One region of the Pantoea sp. KPR_PJ genome, then DNA from elsewhere that is predicted to be linked to it. Evidence: predicted binding sites of a transcription regulator. Region 1 holds the regulator's gene; each other region holds the start of a gene.
What was found. Region 1 encodes Fur, which represses iron uptake genes when iron is present. Its sites were predicted from a motif close to ATAATAATGAGAACNACTATCAA; they were not measured.
Positions count from the first base shown of each region.

Region 2: the regulator Fur is predicted to act here: its motif matches at 847-869, upstream of HP564_RS03395 (TonB-dependent siderophore receptor).
Region 3: the regulator Fur is predicted to act here: its motif matches at 2,342-2,364, upstream of exbB (tol-pal system-associated acyl-CoA thioesterase).

Region 1 is NZ_JABMIK010000003.1:384,275-388,487, reverse strand. Features, by position in the region: gene seqA (replication initiation negative regulator SeqA) at 1-397, opposite strand, end outside; gene ybfF (esterase) at 648-1,412, shown strand; gene ybfE (LexA regulated protein) at 1,566-1,841, shown strand; gene fldA (flavodoxin FldA) at 1,977-2,507, shown strand; gene fur (ferric iron uptake transcriptional regulator) at 2,861-3,304, shown strand; gene HP564_RS10350 (hypothetical protein) at 3,366-3,761, opposite strand; gene glnS (glutamine--tRNA ligase) at 3,997-4,213, opposite strand, start outside.
Region 2 is NZ_JABMIK010000001.1:721,210-725,422, forward strand. Features, by position in the region: gene HP564_RS03390 (ABC transporter substrate-binding protein) at 1-360, opposite strand, end outside; gene HP564_RS03395 (TonB-dependent siderophore receptor) at 959-3,100, shown strand; gene HP564_RS03400 (serine O-acetyltransferase) at 3,362-3,856, shown strand; gene HP564_RS03405 (hypothetical protein) at 4,162-4,213, shown strand, end outside.
Region 3 is NZ_JABMIK010000006.1:208,804-213,016, forward strand. Features, by position in the region: gene HP564_RS14465 (MFS transporter) at 1-836, opposite strand, end outside; gene exbD (TonB system transport protein ExbD) at 1,105-1,527, opposite strand; gene exbB (tol-pal system-associated acyl-CoA thioesterase) at 1,532-2,257, opposite strand; gene HP564_RS14480 (TRAP transporter substrate-binding protein) at 2,609-3,586, shown strand; gene HP564_RS14485 (TRAP transporter small permease) at 3,630-4,136, shown strand; gene HP564_RS14490 (TRAP transporter large permease) at 4,146-4,213, shown strand, end outside.

The sequences.
Region 1 (4,213 bases):
GCAACAGCGTTTGCTCGTCGCCCGCAAAATAGACGCGGGTACGGCCCTGCAACGAAGCAGTGGCGTCGGCAAATGCTGAAGGATCAAGACGATAGAGGGTTGACAGAATCATCATAAAGCGATTAACCGCTTTCTTCTGTTCGGCGTACTCGTCGGACAGCAGCAGCTCACGCACCGCGCGCACACGATCCTGCGGACGGTTTTCCACACGCACTGGCTGAATGGCTTTTTGCGCCGTATCGCCTGCGGCTAACGGGGCCGCCGTGGTGGCAGAGGCGCTTTGACCGGCAGTAAATTTCAGCATCCGCCGTAAAATGTCAGAGGCACTTTCGCCGATGTGCTGCGTGTGGCTGGCGATATAGCGATAAAGGTCTTCGTCAACTTCGATCGTTTTCATCTTTTTCCGTACGGTTTCGACTCATGACAGAACCATGCCAGCCTGAAAAATGCCTGGGCACATTTCACGAATCCGCTGGCCGGACAGGTTCTAACATAAGGATTATAAAGTTAAATCCAGACGGGCTGATAGCATTCGCACGTTCTGACCGCAAAAGTCAGAATATGCCCTAAAGCCTGGCCTGTTGGCACGCCTGAAAAGGTGAAAGCATGATAACCTAAGCCGAGGTCCCCATCTTAAGAACTTTGCCATGATTTTAAATGCTCGTCTGCAAACTGACCAATCTGTTGCTGATTCCCTGCCCATCCTGCTTATTCACGGCCTGTTTGGCAGCCTTGATAACCTCGGCGTGCTGGCGCGAGGCCTGAAAGAGGCGCGTCCGCTCATTCAGGTCGATGTGCGTAACCATGGCCTGTCGCCACGTGCTGATGAGATGAGCTATCGCGCGATGGCACAGGATATGTTCGATACGCTGGATGCGCACCATATCGATCGCGTCGCCGTGATTGGTCATTCGATGGGCGGCAAGATTGCGATGGCCATGAGCGCGCTGGCTCCCGAGCGTCTTGAACGTCTGGTGCTGATTGACATCGCGCCCGTCGATTACCAGACGCGCCGCCATGATGAAATTTTTGCTGGCATTCGCGCCGTGAGCGAAGCGGGCGTGCGCCTGCGCAGCGAGGCGGCGCAGGTGATGCGTGCGCATATTCATGAAGAGGGCGTTATCCAGTTTATTCTTAAATCTTTCCAGGAAGGCGAATGGCGCTTCAACGTGCCTGCACTCTGGGAGAATTACGCTACACTCTCTGGCTGGGAAGAGGTACCCGCCTGGCCGCATCCGGCGCTCTTTATTCGCGGCGGCGATTCGCCCTATCTCGACAATCAGTACCGTGATGCGCTGCTGCGTCAGTTCCCGGCCGCCCATGCACACGTTATCACCGGTGCCGGTCACTGGGTGCATGCCGAGAAACCTGATGCCGTATTGCGCAGCGTTCGCCGTTTTTTTGCGCTTTAAAAGCAAAAGCTTGCCGTTCGCGGTTTAGCATTGGCGTCATCCCTCCGGCTGGAGTATGATGGCGCGCTAAATTTTGCCGCTGCCTGTTTTTGCTACGGCAATAGCCCATTTCGTTATAAACGCGCCTGTTCGCGCCTTCAGTTTTATTAAGCCATGGCAAAAGAACACACTGACCGCACTACGCTGGATCTGTTTGCAAATGAGCGTCGTCCCGGTCGACCGAAAACCAGTCCGCTATCGCGTGATGAACAGCTGCGCATCAATAAGCGCAATCAACTGAAACGTGACAAAGTGCGCGGGCTGCGCCGTGTCGAACTCAAAATGAGCAGCGAGGCTGTGGATGCCCTGAACACCCTGGCTGAGCAGCGCAATATCAGCCGCAGCGAACTGATTGAACAAATGCTGCTGGCGCAACTCAAACTGGACTGAATCGCGCAAAGCGCACGCAGAAGCAAATGTAGCGGCTTTTCAAGTTCCGCCCTTTTGCCCGCTCTGCTATCATTCGCTTAATTGTGCGCACCGCGCATGCATCTCATTATCAGGATTTAAGAGGTTATTTACCCCATGGCAATCGTAGGCATCTTCTTTGGCAGCGATACCGGCAACACCGAAAACATTGCAAAAATGATCCAGAAACAGCTGGGTAAAGACGTTGCGGAAGTTCATGACATTGCCAAAAGCACGAAAGAAGATCTGGAAGCATTCGACATTTTGCTGCTGGGCATTCCGACCTGGTACTATGGTGAAGCGCAGTGCGACTGGGATGACTTCTTCCCGACGCTGGAAGAGATTGATTTCAACGGCAAGCTGGTGGCCCTTTTTGGCTGCGGCGACCAGGAAGATTATGCCGAATATTTCTGCGACGCGATGGGCACTATCCGCGATATCATCGAGCCAAACGGCGCGGTTATCGTGGGGCACTGGCCGACCGAAGGCTATCATTTCGAAGCATCTAAAGGCCTGGCCGACGATAAACACTTCCTCGGTTTAGCGATCGACGAAGACCGCCAGCCTGAACTGACCAACGAGCGCGTTGATGCCTGGGTTAAGCAGATTTATGATGAGCTACAGCTGCAGGCCATCATCGAAGCGTAAGTGTCCGCTCCTCAATGTGGGCGCTGGCTCACATTGAGGGAGTGGTTTTTCCTATAGAAATAATAGCTACAGATTTTTAACTTTCATCTGCAATTCTGTACAATACCCACATCGGTTATCTGCTTATTTCTCCCGCGAGGTCAGGAAGTTAGCGAGATGATGACGAACCTCCTGCATTTTTCCACCCGGCGCCGTTATGTTTTCCCTGACAGCCCGTGTTGATTTCAGGCGTTTCCCTCGGTTTTCATTTCAAAGCTTCGCCTCTATAATGAGACGCAAATGAGAATAGACACCGAACGACATTCAAGGCAAGGCGCCTCAAGTAACCAGCAAAGTAACAGGACAATATCCGCATGACTGACAACAATACCGCATTAAAGAAGGCTGGCCTGAAAGTCACGCTGCCCAGACTCAAAATTCTGGAAGTGCTTCAGGAACCTCAGTGCCATCACGTCAGCGCGGAAGATCTGTATAAACGCCTGATTGATATGGGCGAAGAGATTGGTCTGGCTACCGTTTATCGTGTTCTTAATCAGTTTGATGATGCAGGCATCGTAACGCGTCACAACTTTGAAGGCGGGAAATCGGTTTTCGAACTGACCCAGCAGCATCATCACGATCACCTGATCTGCCTTGACTGCGGCAAAGTTATCGAATTTAGCGACGAGTCTATCGAAACGCGCCAGCGTGATATCGCTACCCGTCACGGTATTAAGCTGACTAACCACAGCCTTTACCTCTACGGTCACTGCGCGCTGGGCGATTGCCGCGAAGACGAAACGCTCCACGATCAGTAAAAACAGTGTGCTATGCAGTAATGCTAAAAGCCGGTACAGATACCGGCTTTTTTTATGGCTGTCAGGCGACGAGGGTTTCGTGCAGATAGCGCCAGCGAGGGATGGACGTACTGCAATCCAGGATAGCCAGTGAAATGCGCGTCTGATCCTGACCGTTCATCATTTGCAGTTCGCGATACTGAATGGTGATTTCATTCTTCTGCTGGGAAATAACAGCGTGCTCGCTGGTGGCAATACGCATTCCTTCACGCTTCCCCTGCAGCTGACGAAAGAGATCTTCAGTCTGGTTGAAATCAAGCAGTTTGCCCTGCGGCGTCACCATGCGGAAATCGGGGTGAAAATGCGAGAGGAGTAAATGGAAACTGTCATCTTCACCTGACGGCTGATTAAAGATACGTTCGATTAACTGATGCAAAACTACTACGCTGTGTCTTGCTTCCTGAGCGAGAGCTGTCATTTTATTTCCTTGTTATGCCCGCATAGCCTTTTTAAGAGCGAATAGCCTACCTCAAAATAACAAATTCACATCTGGAAATTGATTAAATTTAATTAACTCAGACAACTCTCAATGTGGTCCGACAAGTTAATATTATCCTCTGAAGAATAAAAACGTGTATAAGCGCAGATAACAGCCATAAAAAAGGGCGATTGCTCGCCCTGTTGTCATAAAGTGATGCGGTTAATGCAAAAATTTAATCGCCGATTTTTGCCCAGGTATCACGTAGTCCAACGGTGCGGTTAAACACCAGATGATTTGGACGAGAGTAGTGGCTGTCAGCGCAGAAGTAGCCTTCGCGTTCAAACTGATAAGGCGCTTCCGGCATGGCATTTTGCACGCCAGGCTCAACAAATCCCTGGCGGATCTCCAGCGAGCCGGGATTGATGGTCGTCAGAAAATCGTCTGCTGCG
Region 2 (4,213 bases), on a different contig from region 1:
GTTTGACAGCGCCACGTCATAACGGCCTGTTTTCAGGCCTGGAATGATGTTGTCGAAACCGCCGGTGTCTCGCCACTGCACCGCCACACCGAGCCGTTCTCCCACGGCATTCATTACGTCAATCTCGCGGCCCGCCAGAGTTTTATTGTCTTCTTTATAGAAGGTCGTCGGTGGGGTATTCGGGTTAGTGCCAGCAACAATATATCCACGCTGGAGAATATCAGCCGGCAGCAGGTTCTTGAGTGCAGGATCGGCTGCGACGTGTAATGAGCTGTCGGTAGGCACCGAATTTTCAGCGGCGAAAGTGCTCTGGGCAGCCAGAGCGAGAGCGATAAGGGTAATGCCATGCGTGAGTTTCACTGGAACCTTTCTCCTGATTTGATAAACCCCTTGCGGGTAAATGTGCAGCCCGAATAGCGCTTCGCAGACCTAACGGGTTATTTTCAGCGCGGAATTACCCTCCATACGGCTGGACGGCTTCATTCTCAGTGAGGATATGCAGCCTTAACAAATGCGAAAAAACACTATCCATTGTTGAAATCTGGCATTAGGCACGACCGTGCAGGCTGAATGTGCATGACGGGGCAGGTACTGGCAAAAAAGGCGGCAGTCGATTTGCCAGAAGCTGACAAAGTGAGGATATAACTTATTCTGCTTCCGTCTTAAAACAGACGACATTTTCAGCACCCGGCTCGCGCAGCTGAGCCTCCGCAGGGGCCTCGATCCCCGCCTGGCTCCCTGTTCAGCCCGAGGCAGGTTTCTTTCTGCTTCTCTTTTTAGTGCCCGGCACTGTGGCCTTTTCACCTCAGAAGACAGAAATGTAAATCTGCCGACCGTAACTATACAATGATAATCATTATCACTATCATACGCATTTACTTACAAACATTAACACCACAGGGAGAAGGTTTAAGTGAATGTAACGCCTTATTTCAGAAAACACCCATGCGCGCTGCTGATGGCTGGACTGCTGGGGGCCTCAGGCGTCAGTGCCGCAGAAGAGATCGAGAAGCTGGCAGATGATGAAACCATGCTGGTAACTGCCGAGCAGATCCTGAAGCAGCAGCCGGGTGTCTCTACCATTACGGCAAAAGATATTGAAAAAAGCCCGCCGGTAAATGACCTCGCCGATATTATCCGTAAAATGCCCGGCGTGAACCTGACCGGCAACGGGGCCAGCGGCAGCCGCGGCAACAATCGCCAGATCGATATTCGCGGCATGGGCCCTGAGAACACGCTGATTTTAATCGATGGCGTTCCCGCCTCCTCACGCAACGCGGTGCGCTACAGCTGGCGCGGCGAGCGCGATTCACGCGGCGATACCAACTGGGTACCGCCTGAAATGGTGGAACGTATTGAAGTTATTCGCGGCCCGGCGGCGGCGCGCTATGGTTCTGGCGCAGCCGGCGGCGTGATCAATATTATTACCAAACGTCCCACCAACGACTGGCACGGCTCACTGTCACTGTTCACCAACCAGCCAGAAGATGATAAAGAGGGGGCCACCCGGCGCGCTAACTTCAGCCTGAGCGGGCCACTGGCAGGTGAAGCGCTGACCATGCGGCTCTACGGCAATATCAACAAAACCGATGCCGATGCCTGGGATATTAATACCGCGCAAAACGGTTCCTATGCCGCCGGGCGTGAAGGCGTGCGCAATAGAGATGTAAATGGCGTGCTCTCATGGAAGATCAATCCCGAACAGATCCTCGATTTTTCCTATGGCTATAGCCGCCAGGGCAATATTTACGCGGGCGATACGCAAAACAGCAACGGCAACAACAGTGCTAACGGGCTGGTCGAGTCGCTGGTGGGCAGCGAAACCAACCGTCTCTATCGTCAGTCTTATGGTCTCGCACACAACGGCATCTGGGACTGGGGCCTGTCAAAGCTCACGTTTAACTATGAAAAAACCAACAATACGCGCCTGAAAGAGGGCTCGGCGGGCAGTGTTGAAGGGATGATTAACAGCGAGGACTATGCCACCAGCCGCCTGCAAAGCTATCGCAGCAACGCGGAGATAAATTTCCCGCTCGACTGGCTGCGTGAACAGACGGTGACGCTGGGTGCGGAGTGGAATCACGACAAGCTTAACGACCCTGCCTCCATGCAGGCCTCAAACCAGAGCGGCGTCACCATTGGCGATATCAGCGGCAATGCGGCGGATCGCAGCAGCACCAACAGCGCGACGTTGAGTTCGCTCTACCTCGAAGACAATATCGCCGCAACCGACACCACCGAGGTGATCCCCGGCATCCGTTTTGACTATCACAATCGCTTTGGCGCGAACTGGAGCCCGAGCCTGAATCTCTCGCAAATGCTGGGCGATGACGTCACGCTGAAGGCCGGTATCGCACGTGCGTTCAAAGCACCTAACCTTTATCAGTCGACAGAAGGTTATCTGCTTTCATCACGCGGCAACGGCTGTCCCAAAAATCTCTCCAGCAGCTGCTATCTGACGGGCAACAGCGATCTCGATCCCGAAGTGAGCATTAATAAAGAGCTGGGCCTGGAATACACGCATGAGGGCTACGTCGCGGGCATCACCTGGTTCCGTAACGACTACAGAAATAAGATCGTCTCTGGCCGCGCGGTAGCGGGCATCGCGTCGAATGGAAACGATATCCTGCGCTGGGAGAATGCGGGCAAAGCGGTGGTGGAAGGACTGGAAGGCAACCTGACCCTCCCCCTCATTGCCGATACGCTGGAATGGCGCAGCAATGCGACCTATATGCTGAAGTCGGAAGATAAAGAAACGGGCAATCCGCTCTCTGTTATTCCGAAATACACCATTAACTCGCAGCTTGAGTGGCAAATGACGCGCAATCTGTCTGGCAATATTAACTGGACGATGTATGGTCGACAAAAACCGCGTGAGTTTTCAGAGACGCGACTGGAGGCGCGTGGGATGTCCACGCGCGAGACAGGGGCGTACTCCGTGCTGGGCCTTAATTTCAATTATGCGCTGACTAAAAATTTACACGCGAATGCAGGGGTTAATAATGTGCTGGATAAACGCCTCTATCGCGCAAATGAGGGGGCCTCTACCTACAATGAACCGGGCCGGGCCTATTATGCGGGTCTGACGTACGATTTCTGATCCCATTCTGGTCGCGCGTGGTCAGCGTGCGCGACCCTTTTGCCCCGGGTGAAAATTCTTTGTAGTGACTGACCGTCACTAAAAATCTTTTTATCAGCGCTGTTCAGGCGTTTTAGTCATCTCGCACGAGATTGACGTAAGACTTTTCCTGGCATATCCGTCCAGGTATAATGCGCCGCTATTGTAATGTAACTGATTAATTCAATGGCAAATATCGACCCTCATTTAGAACATTTAAAACGCTGCCTGAAAAAAGAAGTGATGGTTTCTTCGGGGACGTTCTCGTGGGTCAAAACCATCCATAAAGCGTTTAAATGCCCGGGCAGACGCTACTATTTCTGGTGGCGTATTGCCAATTACCTCTATCTGAGTAAGCGAAACCGCAAAATCGCGATTCGCATGGCCCGCAAGCTGCGCAATAAATATGCCTGTGATATTCATCCCGGTACACAAATTGGGGTGGGTCTGCGTATCTCTCATTTCGTGGGCATTGTCATTTCCCACCGCTGTATTATCGGTGAAAATTTCCACATCAAACAGAATGTTACTATTGGCGTTCGGCATATTAACCAGTCTGGTCATATCCACATTGGTAATAAAGTTGAGGTGGGCGCCAATAGCTGCATTATCGGCGACGACATCACTATCGGTAATAATGTGTTGATTGGCGCGATGACGTTTATCAACAAGGATGTGCCTGATAACTCGGTAGTGATGAACAAAAAAGAGATGACCATCCTGCCAGTTAGCCGTTAACTCTCCCTCTGCTCCCTGCCTGCTACGGCGCGCCTGTTTACTTTCTGTCGCTCACGCTGGCGGGGCCTTACTGGCCCTCTGCGCCTGTTGAGCAACGCGCAGGCAGGCCTTTATCGGCGCGCCTGAAAATCGCCATTTATCCAGATGAAAAGCACAGCACGTAGCGTTATGATGCGAGCGCAGGGGAACCCTGCGTGGTGAGCCGCGACTGTGTTCTGGCGAAGAAAAAAGCAGACTGAAGCACAGGCACCGGTTTCAACGCCAGGCTACGCTGAATAAACCTATCATTCAGGAGAGTTAAGCCCGTGAAATTTGAAAATCAGGATGCATTTAAACTGGCAGTCGCCTACATGGAGC
Region 3 (4,213 bases), on a different contig from region 1:
ACCAGAAAGCTCTGTTTGTCACTCATCATCAGCACGGTTTTACCGAAGGTGGGCGTGAACGCGGTAATCATGTAAAACATCACCGTGGTGGTAACCACCATCAGCATGCCAGCCAGCACCAGCGCCCAGTTACTCGCCAGCGAGCGCATAATCTGCTGCATAGTGGGATGCTGTTTACGCTGGCTGAAGGCTTCGGTCTCCTGCAGCATGCGGCGGATCCAGAACAGGAACGGCACAATCATGCAGCCGATAAAGAAAGGGATACGCCAGCCCCATTCGCTGACCGCCTCTTTCGCCATCACGTGGTTAAGCAGCAGACCAAGCAGCGCGGCAAAGATGACTGCAATCTGCTGGCTACCTGACTGCCAGCTGACAAAGAAGCCCTTGCGCCCTTCTGGCGCCACCTCTGCCAGATAAACCGAGACGCCGCCCAGCTCAACGCCCGCTGAGAAGCCCTGTAACAGGCGGCCCAGCAAAATCAAAATCGGCGCGGCAGCCCCCAGCGTGGCATATCCCGGCACCAGCGCGATGGTCAGCGTGCCAATTGCCATCAGGCCAAGCGTCAGCAGCAGCCCTTTGCGACGGCCGTGATGGTCGATATAGGCTCCCAGCACGATGGCCCCCAGCGGGCGCATCAGGAATCCTGCACCAAATGTCATCAGGGTTAACATTAGTGAGGCAAATGGGTTATCGCCCGGAAAGAAGGTTTTGGCAATGGCGGTGGCGTAATAACCAAACACCATAAAGTCATACATTTCCAGAAAGTTACCGCTGGTAACGCTGAATATGGTTCGGGCGCTGCCCTGGGGTTTTTGTAAAGATGAAGAGTGGCTCATAGTGGCTTCCTGCGTTTTTACTCCGTTTTAGCCTGCCTGAACCGCGATTAATGTGACTCAGCTCACCATTGCACTTTACAATCATGAAACCAAGAGTAACAAATAATTAACCTTGCAATCATGCAGCATTATTCACCGTTAGAAGCGTGAAGCCAGCCCGATATCGCTTTACTCCCCTCTGCCGCGTGCTCCGCCTCTGTTGTCTTTTACAACAGCCTGTAAATAAAAAAGGGCAGCCATCCGGCTGCCCTTTTCCACACGCAAAATCTTATTTCGCGGCGGTTTCCATCCCCATCAGGCCAATCTTCAGATAACCTGCGCCACGTAGCTTGTCCATGGCGCTCATCAGGGTTTCATAATCTACGGATTTATCCGCCTGGAAAAAGATGGTGGTCTCTTTATTGCCTTCGGTCTGGCTGTTCAGCACGCTGACCAGCGTCTCCGGCGTGACCTGCTCATTGCCGATATAGAGCTGCTTGTCAGCCTTGATCGACAAATAGACGGGCTTCTCCGGACGCGGTTGCGGTTGACTGGTCGAGGCAGGCAGATTAACGCGAACATCCACGGTCGCCAGCGGCGCAGCCACCATAAAGATGATCAGCAGAACCAGCATAACGTCGATAAACGGCGTGACGTTGATCTCGTGCATTTCGCCATCGCTTTCCAGGTCGTCGTTCAATCGCATTGCCATGAGGTTAACCTAAGCGTAATTTCTGAGCGGCCGGGCGGGTATCGACGCTTTTGGCGTTCACGTTGCCGAGATCAATATCACGGCTTTGCAGCAGCAAAATTTGCGCCGCCACGTCGCCAAGCGAGGCTTTATAGCCCGCGATCATGCGCGCAAAGACGTTGTAGATCACCACCGCCGGGATTGCCGCGATCAGACCGATAGCGGTGGCCAGCAGCGCTTCAGCAATGCCAGGCGCAACCACTGCAAGGTTGGTAGTCTGCGTTTGTGCAATGCCGATAAAGCTGTTCATGATGCCCCACACCGTACCGAACAGACCAATAAAAGGAGCAACAGAGCCGATAGTCGCCAGGAAGCCATTACCGCGACCCGCATGGCGGCTAAAGGCGGCCACGCGGCGCTCAAGGCGGAAGCTGGTGCGATCTTTAATACCGGCGGTATCTTCCACGCCGGCTGAAAGCTCAAGCTCATTTTGCGCATCATGAAGCAGTACGGCGCTGTGGCTGTGCTGGTCAAACTGGGTGGCGGCACGGGAGGCATCGCCCAGCGTGCGGGCTTCGCCCAGCGCCTGCTGCTCGCGCTTCAGCCGACGTTTTGCTGCGCTGAGCTCAGCAAACTTGCCAAAAAAGATCGCCCAGGTCACGACCGACGCCAGCAACAGGCCGATCATTACCACTTTTACCACGATATCAGCATGTTGATACATGCCCCAAACGGAGAGGTCCGTTTGCATCAAGTCACTGGCTACCACGCTGCGTCTCCAACTTCATATGCAGGAATAATGGATAAGCGCGAATAATAGCAAAAAACGGGCGAATTGATAGTGGTTCTCATTACTATTTACAAACCGAAACGTGCCGGGTCAGGGCTTTTAACGGTGGATTGGCGACAGTTTGCTGGCTTATTTCAGAAATGTGAACCACCGTATAAATTTATTAAAACATCGTTTCAAAATGTGACATTGTTCATTCAATCAGCATTGCTGCATTTTCAGCCAGCCGGTTTTGCCTATTCTGGCAACACGCGAGCCGCTTTCTTTGCCGCTGATGACCTGTGCCCTCCTCTACCTGCCTGGAGAAAAACAATGAGAATGAACAGATGGATCCTTGCTGTTTCTGTCGCTGCTGCGCTTGGCCTGAGCGCAACGTCTGCATCAGCCAAAGTGCTGAAAGTGGCGGAAGTGCAGCCCGCCGGCTATCCGACCGTCGTGGCATTACAGCATATGGGCGATAAGCTGAAACAGGCGACCAACGGGCGGCTGGAGATGAAAGTCTACGCGGGTGGCGTGCTGGGCGATGAGGATCAAACGTTGCAACAGGTGCAGCTGGGGGCGATCGATATGATTCGCGTGTCGCTGGCACCCGTCACCACCATCGCTCCTGAAACCAGCGTGTTGACACTGCCCTATATCTTCCGCGACGTGGATCATATGCATAAGGTGCTGGACGGTGAAGTGGGCAAACAGATTGTCGATAAATTTGATGCCGATGCCAACGCGCGCATGGTGTTCCTTGGCTGGACCGATGCAGGCGAGCGCAACATGATTACCAAAAATCCGCTTGGCAAACCCGAAGATTTGCAAGGCATGAAGATCCGCGTGCAGAACAGTGCCATTTCACTGGCGACGCTGAAAGCGATGGGTGCCAACCCGGTGGCGATGGGCGTCAGTGAGGTGTTCAGCGCTATGCAGACCGGCGTCGTTGACGGCACAGAAAACAATCCCCCTACCTTCGTCGCCCATAACTATCTGCCGGTGACAAAGTACTACACCCTTACCGGTCACTTTATTCAGCCGGAGATGATCCTCTTCTCCAGAGCCTCCTGGGCACGCCTGTCGCCTGAGGATCAGGCGCTGCTGAAAAAGCTGGGCAAAGAGGCGCAGGATGAGGAGCGCCAGCTCTGGGCCACCTATACCGAGCAGTCAGTGGAGAAGATGAAAGCGGGCGGCGTCACCTTTCAGCAGACCGACCGCGACTATTTTGTGAAGGCTACCCAGCCGGTGCGCGATCGGTTTGGCAGTAACTATCAGGATCTGATGACGCAGATCGCCGACGTTAAATAACTCCCCGCCGCGCGTCCTGCGCGGCGTTTTTCAGGTAACGCATATGACCCAATACTCTCGTCTGATGGATGGGCTCTATCTGCTGTGCATGGGCATTGCCGCCGTCGCGCTGCTGATCATGGTGACGGTCATCCCCATCGGCATTTTCGCCCGCTACGTACTGAACGGCGCACTCGCCTGGCCTGAGCCGATAGCGATTGTCTGCATGATTATTTTCACCTTTATTGGCGCGCCAGTCGGTTTCCGTGCTGGTACCCACATCTGCGTGTCAATGGTCACGGATCGCCTGTCGCCGACCAGACAGCGCCTGATGCTGCGCCTGTGCGATCTGCTGATGGTCATCACCTGTCTGTTAATTTTCCAGGCCAGCTACAGCCTGTGCGTGGCGATGTGGGTTCAGCCGCTCGCTTCGCTGCCCATGGTGACCTACGGCGAGATGTATCTGCCCATTCCGGCTGGCGCCTTGTTTACCCTGCTGTTTGTTATTGAGCGGCTGTTGAATGGCGATCAAAGCCAGCGGCCAGTAGTGATTTTAGGCGGGACACACTAAGGAGCGACCATGGATGCACTGATCTTAATTGGCAGCCTGATTGTGCTGCTGCTGGTAGGCTTTCCCGTCGCTTTTGC